Regions from separate parts of the Pseudoalteromonas sp. TAE79 genome, predicted to be linked through region 2. Evidence: riboswitches for the same ligand, from Rfam matches in the RefSeq annotation. Region 2 holds a riboswitch; the other holds the start of a gene.
What was found. A riboswitch is a leader RNA that binds a small molecule or an ion and turns the genes downstream of it on or off. The one in region 2 is predicted to bind lysine.
Positions count from the first base shown of each region.

Region 1: another riboswitch for lysine. It lies ahead of lysC (lysine-sensitive aspartokinase 3); the one in region 2 lies ahead of dapA (4-hydroxy-tetrahydrodipicolinate synthase).

Region 1 covers NZ_AUTL01000235.1:3,238-7,649, forward strand. The annotation lists gene L655_RS0118395 (sodium-dependent transporter) at 1-257, opposite strand, end outside; gene L655_RS0118400 (4'-phosphopantetheinyl transferase superfamily protein) at 399-1,166, shown strand; gene lysC (lysine-sensitive aspartokinase 3) at 1,204-2,595, opposite strand; lysine riboswitch at 2,671-2,843, opposite strand; gene nhaD (sodium:proton antiporter NhaD) at 2,945-4,192, opposite strand.
Region 2 covers NZ_AUTL01000288.1:59,511-63,922, forward strand. The annotation lists gene L655_RS0123995 (YdiU family protein) at 1-1,101, opposite strand, end outside; gene L655_RS0124000 (DNA-3-methyladenine glycosylase I) at 1,113-1,808, opposite strand; lysine riboswitch at 2,001-2,201, shown strand; gene dapA (4-hydroxy-tetrahydrodipicolinate synthase) at 2,392-3,276, shown strand; gene L655_RS0124010 (2,3,4,5-tetrahydropyridine-2,6-dicarboxylate N-succinyltransferase) at 3,292-4,032, shown strand; gene L655_RS0124015 (PLP-dependent decarboxylase) at 4,032-4,412, shown strand, end outside.

The sequences.
Region 1 (4,412 bases), on a different contig from region 2:
CGGCTAGTGTTTTGCCATGCATCGCCCAATGCTTTTACCGGGTTAGCTTGTGCTTTGTGACCTAAATAAAGTTCGGTATACAGCGCAGGTAGCGCAAGTAAAAATATAACAATAAAATAAACCAGTAAAAAAGCACCGCCGCCATGGTTGGCCGCTTGCGTAGGAAAACCCCAAATATTACCCAAACCCACTGCTGCGCCAGCAGCGGCTAAAACAAAACCAAGTCGGCTTTGAAACCCATCACGCACTTGTGCCATACATCTACAAATCTGTTATTATTTTGATTATTGTGAATTAAACCATATTTCATGCCAGCTGAGTAATAAAATTGTACCCAGCCTTTATTAGTGGCGCTAACCGCTCACAATATCAGCGACTTCTTTTGCTTTAGGGCTTTTATGACTGAACACTATTTTAAAAACGCCTTGAGTATTACTTCAACTCAATTGGCAAATTTGTCTTTTGCGAGTAACAGTATTTTATTATTTAATGCTAAAACACTTGAGCTTAGTGACTTTAATTTGCCCGATTGCTTAAGCCCATTTGAATTAACTATTATAAACCGCCGTAAAAGCCCACAAGCTAAGCAAGAGTATTTAGCAACGCGGTTATTGTTAAAACACCTTATTAAAGTAGCGCAGCCGCAACATGCGCACGTAGCCCTTAATAAAATGAGTACCGAATTTGACGAAGCAAGCTCAAAGCTGCAAGTACATGTAAGTGGTGATGTTATTAATACCTGTATTTCGCACTCACATGGTTTGGTTGGGGCCGCGCTAAATTTTGATAAAAGTGAGTTTGGTTTTGATATTGAAAAAGTAAGCCTAAAGCGCCCGTTTGAAAAGCTTGCTAAGCATTTTTATCATAATGATGAAATTACACTTATCACCAAGCCCACTAATACCCAAGCCCAAGCAGATACATTTTTTAGAATTTGGACATTAAAAGAGTCAATTGCTAAAGCCACCAGCCGCCCTATTGCAAAATTACTTAGCCCTAATGTGTTTGACGAATTAAATAGTGCAAAGCTGAGTGCTTGCAGTAATCGCGTTACTGTAGTTGATAGCTGTGACAGCAATGTTTGTTTTGATGTAAGTGTGGTGCATAAAAAAAGCACCGACTGGCGATGCTTTTTATTAAATGACTTTATTAATCAATTTTGTTAAGTGATTTTACTAGGTAATTTTCCTGAATAACCGTTATTTACGCAGCAAAATTATTTTCTAATAAACGGCTATGAATAGACTGTACTACGTTATCTGACTCAGTTTGCTCTACTAAAAAGCACAAGTTGTGCTTACTTGCACCGTGACAAATTAATCGAATATTAAAGTCTTTTAGTACACTCATTAAGTTCATTTCGTGTTGGCGTAATTGAATCTCAGAGCCAATAAGTGCCACCAATGTTAGGTTGTTTTCTACCGAAACATGGCAAAATTCTGCAAGCTTATCTAGGCATTTTTGATCAAGCTCTGGGCGCGAGGCGTTTTGCGCGTTATCAAGCGTTATAGCTACACTGATTTCTGATGTGGTTACCAAATCTACCGATATATTGTATTCACTTAATAGTGTAAATACGCGTGCTAAAAAGCCGCTTGCTAGTAGCATTTCTGGGCTTTTAAGCGTAAGCAATATTTGGTTTTTACGTTGCGTTACTGCGCGTATACCTGGTTGCTGCGATTTTTCGCGCTCAATCCACGTACCGCCACGCTCTGGCTCGCGGCTAGAACCTACAAACACGTTAATGTGGCTACGGCTCGCTGGTAAAATAGTTGCTGGGTGTAATACTTTTGCGCCAAAGGTTGCCATTTCAGCGGCTTCGTCAAAACTTAAGCGTGCAATAGGCGTCGCTTTTGCGCACAAACGCGGGTCTGTGCTAAAAATGCCCACTACGTCGGTCCAAATATGCACACTTTTAGCGTTAATCGCTTCAGCTAGTAATGCAGCGCTATAGTCAGAACCACCACGTCCTAGCGTTGTGGTGTGACCGTATTCGTCACTACCAATAAATCCCTGAGTTACAATTACTTGAGCGTCTAATAACGGAATTAAATGTTCTTTAGCAGCTTGCGCTGTGGCTGCAACATTGGGCGTTGCTTTACCAAATTGGCTGTCGGTTTTAAGCACCTTGCGCACATCAAAGCGATCGGCATTTAAACCTTGTAAACGCAGTACCTGAGCAAACAAATACGACGATAAACGCTCACCAAAGCTAAGTAGCTCGTCGTGTTGCTGATCGGTTGTTAGTGGCTCTTGAGCCAATGTTTGAAATGCTTTTAGGGTTTCGTTAAAGCCAACCGCTAAATCGGCATCTAGCGATAATTCATCTAAAATAGTTTGTTGAATAGCAAGCACGCCATTTATATGTTCTTGGCGCTCACTAGGAGTAATGCTTGATTTACACAGTGCAACTAAGTGATTAGTTACGCCGGCACTGGCGCTCACGGCAACAATACGTACGCTTTTATCTGCAACAATAATTTCGCTACAGCGACTCATCGCTTCAAAATTTGCAACACTTGTTCCACCAAATTTGGCAACGATGTAATCTGATTTTGCGCCTGATACTGTTTGTGGCACTGATTGGGTAGTCATTTAGTCTCCTTTCGCGGTATCCAAACCGCAATAAAACAAGAAGAACTTGGCAAAGGAATGCTTGAAGATAAGTCCACTGCCAGAAGCTCTCCACCTATATTGGTGACAGTTTTGAGGATTCAGCCCCATAAACCGAAAAACAATGACGACGTACCATTATTTTCCTCGGCGAGTACTTCCCTCCTTAATGATCATCGGCTTTCGTCGCCTAACATTAAGTACCTAAGTATCGCACCTCTTCTGAATGCTTTATTAACCAGTGGCTAATAAAACAAAACCCCACTAAGTAGCGGGGCTTTGAAAGTTATCGTTTAGACGTCTAGCTGTCAAGCATTTAATAATTTATGAGTTAAATAAAACTGCCCATGTAATACGAGCCCGCATATCCAACCGTGTAACAAATTAATAAATGCAGCGATAAACGCAAGTAGCTCATAAAGGTAAGCGCTTTAACTTTACTCATGGCAATAATGCCCGCAGCCGAACCAATAATAAGCATTGAACCGCCCACACCCGTTGCATACGTAAACGACAACCAATGTTGTTGGCTCATTACTATATTGGCTTTTAATAATGCAGCGGTAAGCGGTACGTTATCGACCCCAGCTGATAATATGCCCATTAAGTAGTTTGCGTATTCTGGTGCCATTACCGTGTATAGGTCGGTAAATTTACTCAACATACCAATTTCTTTAAGTGCGCCTACAAGTAAAAGTACACCTACAAAAAACAATAATGTGTCGTATTCTATATCGCGAACAAAATCGATTATGTCTTTGTTTATGTCTTTTTTGCGCATTAAAAATTGCGCCACTAAAAACATCACTGATAAGCCAAACAAAAAGGTTAATAAAGGCGGTACGCTGTAAATTACACTCAACGTAAGTGTGCTCACTACGGTAGATAAAAATATAACAGCAATGGTTATGTCGGTTTTTTCAATGCGGGTTTTACCTGCACTAGCAAACTCAACACGCCCTTTCATACCTATAGACAGTAACGCAGCAAGCAGCATAACGCTTGCAAGTGCTGGCGCTATAAGTAGTAATAAATGAGCAATGGTTACTTTGCCATCTAAAAATATCATTAGTGTGGTTACGTCACCTGTTATTAGCGATACCCCACCTGAGTTCACTCCAAACACAATAAGCGTGGCGTATTTAATGAGTTTTTTAGGTTCAAGCTTTAACGACATAACAACCGCAAGCGATATAAGCGTCGCTGTTACGTTATCTGAAATCGACGAAAACAAAAACGCAAAACCACCCACCAAAAACATGAGCTTTTTTTCGCTAATACTTTTTGGCATAACACGGTGCACAATATTTTCTATAAACCCCTTTGAATTTAAATACGCGACAAAGGTCATTGCAGCCATTAAAAATAGCCATAGCGAGGCAATTTCTAAAATATTTTCATTTAAAAGATGTTGAATCGTATCGGGGCTTTGCCCGTGTAGGGGGTATATAAAAAGAAGAATCCAGCAAAGCGTACCAAAAAACAGCGTGGTTTTAGCTTTATTGACATGGATTATATCTTCTATAACGATCAGTAAAAATGCAATCGCTATCAGGGTTAGAATAATCGAGGAAACCATGGTAGTTAAACAACCTTTGATATAGTTTTAAAGAACACACAAATAACATTCCATTTCATGTGCCTATTTTCGGCGCGAATTTTAGCACTGCCTCTATGCAAAAACTATTATTAAATGGTCTTAAAAACGAATACTATATACAGACAAGGTTAATTAAAAATACGTAATAATGAGTCTTCTAAAAGAACTCAATAATAAAATACTAGGATGTTGTAACCCC
Region 2 (4,412 bases):
AAAGGTATTGGTGTAGTCGAGCTGATTATCTTTTAATAGCGTTAACAACTCTGCTATTAACTCACCACTACTATCGCTAGATTCATTTAAACCCAATTTTTGTGCCCACATAGCCGTAAACTCAGTATTAAACTGCTCAGCAAAACTATTAATAAATGGCGTCATTAATGAAACCGCTTGCTCGTCATCATCGCTAATAAGCGGTATTAAACTCTCAGCTAAGCGTGCGCAGTTCCAGTTAGCTATATTAGGTTGATTACCAAATGCATAGCGGCCTTGTTTGTCTATAGAGCTAAATACGGTATCAAAATCAAAGCTATTCATCATGGCACACGGACCGTAATCAATGGTCTCTCCGCTAACTAGCGTATTATCTGTATTCATTACTCCGTGAATAAAGCCAACACGCATCCAGCTCACAACTAGCTTAACTTGGTTTTTAATCACAGCGCCTAAAAATGCTAAATATCGCTGCGAACCTGTATCTGTTATTTCTGGGTAGTGTCGCTCTATAGCTAAATCGGCTAAATTCTTAAGCCCTTCAACATCGCCTTGCGTCGCTAAATATTGAAACGAGCCAACGCGAATATGACTGGTTGCTAAACGAGTAACTATTGCGCCTGCTTGTGGTGGGTTACGATAAACCGTTTCACCGCTGCCAACGACCGCCAAACATCGGGTAGTTTTAATGCCTAGTGCATGCATTGCTTCGCTCATTACGTATTCACGAATAGCGGGCCCAAGTGCACAACGGCCATCACCCCCTCTTGAATAAGGAGTAGCGCCAGAGCCCTTCAATTGAATATCCCATAACTGGTTTTCATTGTCAGTAACAGCCCCTAATAAGTGGGCTCGTCCGTCACCTAAACGTGGTGAAAAATGTCCAAATTGGTGCCCAGAGTAACCAAGTGCTACTGCAGGAATCGCCTGCTTTTCATTACCGCTAAAAGTATTAGCACGTAAATCATCAGCGACATTAATATTAAACTGTTTTGCTAAGCTCTCGTTCCACAGCAATAACTGAGGGGAGGCAACACTTGCAGGGAAATCTTCAATCGCGAAGTTTTCCGCAATATCTGTGTATCTTGGCACTAATTTCATGGTAATTCCTATTATTGCTGACTTATACCCACGCGGTTATCACCTACACCATAGGCCACAATTAAGCTTAGCTCTTGCATACTTAAACCACTTTGCTTTTGCATTTCATTAAAAAAGGCTTGGGCTGCACTCAGTGATTTTTTGGTTTGTAAGCCGCCGTCTATAATTTTATGAGCACGCAAATAATTCTCTACATCGCGTGATAGTAAAAAAGTATCTTTACCAAGTGCTCGCAGCGCATAAGGCCCTGTATTTCCGCCTAAACGCGAACCATGCTTTTTTAAATACGCCCATAAACCAATAATATCGTCTGTTGGCCAACTAGCGACAAACTGGCTAAAACTGCCATGTTCTTGTGCTATTTCGTGGATCATGTAAGCATTTTCGGTAATTGTTTTTACTTTTTTATAGTTACGAACAATTCGCTCATCCGTTGCTTTTTGTTCCAGCATATCGGGTGGCATCATTAATAACTTATCAACGCTAAAATCCCAAAAAACCTCTCTAAAGCCTGCCCACTTATTATTTATGACTGACCAATAAAAGCCGCTTTGAAATACTTTTCGAGTAAATTCTTCAAGCCAATCGTCGTCACTTAACGTGCTTAGTTGTTTTTTAGATAGCGGTTTTGCAAGTAATAACTTAAGCATTTTTTCAGAGCCTTTTCGCTCTACCGCTCGCTTATAAATATCGCTAAATTTTTCCATACTAATTAAATACCTCACTACTTATATTGCTAGTGTACGAGAAAAGCACCCAATACGTAACCACTCCCATTATGGATGAATGGATATGTATTTAGTAGCTTGACACCTAGACGGCTAAAATGCTTTAATCGCCGTAATTACCCTATTTAAATTGCAGCGGTTTGTAAGTTTTTACTCTACAAACAGGTGCTAAGGGCTAGAAGAGGTGCGTTATTCAGGTAGCGTATGTTAGGAGCGCAAACTCCAGTGAGCATACGTGAGGGGAATTAACGCCGAGAAGTAATCACTTTTGCGAAGTGTTTATTTCGGGCGACTAGGTTGAACCCTAGCGACTGTCACCAATAGCTGCTTATAACAAGCAGCTTATTAGTTTGGTGGAGAGCTTCTGGTCTTAAATATTAAGGCCGTGCGCCCTATTATTTTAAGCCCATTCGCTCTTCGAATTATTAGTTCGAACGATGTTAATGCGGCTCCTTCCATAAAGCTTTTTAACTCTTCGAATAATACCAATTACATTAAATTAGTTATCGCTAAAATGATCACGTTTTTAATAAAATTGGTACAAATTATAAGTTCGTGAGAGATGATCAACAACTTCAATTTAAACGACTACTCACTGTGGACCGCGCTCGTTACGCCATTTGATCAACACGGCGATGTTGACTACAACACGTTAACTAAGCTGGTTAGCGAGCAAGAAGCGGCACATAACGGTATTCTACTACTTGGTAGTACGGGCGAAGGCTTGGCGCTAACGCAAGAAGAGCAACAAGCCATTGTTGAACACGTATGCCAGCTAAAACCAGCGGTACCATTAATGGTTGCTGTGGGTGGTAGTAACTTAAAGCAACAAATTGAGTGGGTTAACTATTGTAATACACTACCCATTCATAGCTTTTTACTTGGCTCACCCCTTTATGCAAAGCCCGGCGCTATAGGCCAAACTCATTGGTTTGAAAGCCTACTTAATGCAAGCGCTCACCCGTGTATGCTTTATAACGTACCGGGGCGCAGTGCTGTTAGCATCCCAACGGCAACAATTCAAAACTTACAAAACAATAAAAATTTATGGGCGTTAAAAGAAGCGAGCGGCAGCATTGCTCAGTTTGAAGCTTACCGCCAAGCTGCGCCTAATTTAGCTATTTTTAGTGGCGACGATGCGCTAATGCCTTATTTTGCACAAGCAGGTGCAAAAGGCTTAGTGTCGGTAGCTGCAAATGCATGGCCCGCACAAACTCACGAGTTTGTTAAACGCAGTTTAAGTGGTCAACATCCTAATTTATTTGCTCAGTGGACTAGTGCCATTAATAGCCTATTTGCTGTCGCAAATCCCATTCCCGTAAAGGTATTGATGCATTTACAAGGCCGCTTAAGCAGCCCGCAACTTCGTCCACCTTTAACACACCTTGAGTTAACTCAAACCGATTGCATCACAACTGCAAACAACACCATTTTATCTTGGCATTAAATACAGGTTTTTATAATGAGCTGGTTAGAACTATTAAATAATTTAGAATCGGGCGCAGTACGCGCAGCATCACAAAACGAAAGCGGCCAATGGCAAGCTAACGTAGAAGTAAAAAAAGGCATTTTAGAAGCCTTTAAAAATGGCACTAATACTGAGTTTGCAGGCGGTTTTGTTGATAAACACAACTTAGCTCCACAAGAGTTTAGTACTGATGATGGCGTGCGTATGGTGCCGGGTGGCTCTAGTGTTCGCCGTGGTGCTTATGTTGCTAAAGGCACGATTATTATGCCACCAGCGTATGTAAACATCGGTGCATATATCGACGAAGGCACAATGGTAGATAGCCACGCATTAGTTGGCTCGTGTGCACAAGTAGGTAAAAACGTACATTTAAGTGCAGCAGTGCAGCTTGGTGGTGTACTTGAGCCAATTGGTGCAAGCCCAGTAGTTGTCGAAGACGATGCATTTATTGGCGCAGGCTGCGTTATTGTTGAAGGTGTAGTCATTAAAAAAGGCGCAGTGCTTGCACCAGGCGTGCGTTTATCTGCGACTATTCCAGTTTACGACTGCGTAAACGAGCGCCAACTAGATAAAGGCGAGCCTATTCCTGAATATGCCATTGTAATACCGGGCTCTCGTCCTGCGTCAAACGAATGGGCACGTAAGCAAGGTCTAAGTATGTCGTGTGCGTTAATTGTCAAATACCGCGACGAACAAAGCGATGCATCATTATTACTTGAAGAGGTTTTACGATAATGAGCTTTTTGAGCACGCCTATCAAAACTGCTGTAAATACTATTACACAACAACTTGATACACCTTTTTTTGTTTACGACTTAGATAAACTAAACACGCATCTTGCGCGTTTAGTTGCACAAACCGACGTAAAACTTTGGTACGCCGTGAAAGCAAATCCACTGTCTAAAATTATTCAAAGCTTAGACAACGCCGGTTTTAATTTTGACGTAGCAAGTAAAGGTGAGCTTGAGCAAGTACTAGCACAAGGTATTAGCTCACAGCGCGTGCTCAACACGGGGCCTGCAAAAAGCCCCAAACAAATTAAACACTTTATTGAGCGCGGCGTATGTATATTTGTAGCCGAAAGCCTCAATCAAGTCCGTTGGTTAAACCAACAA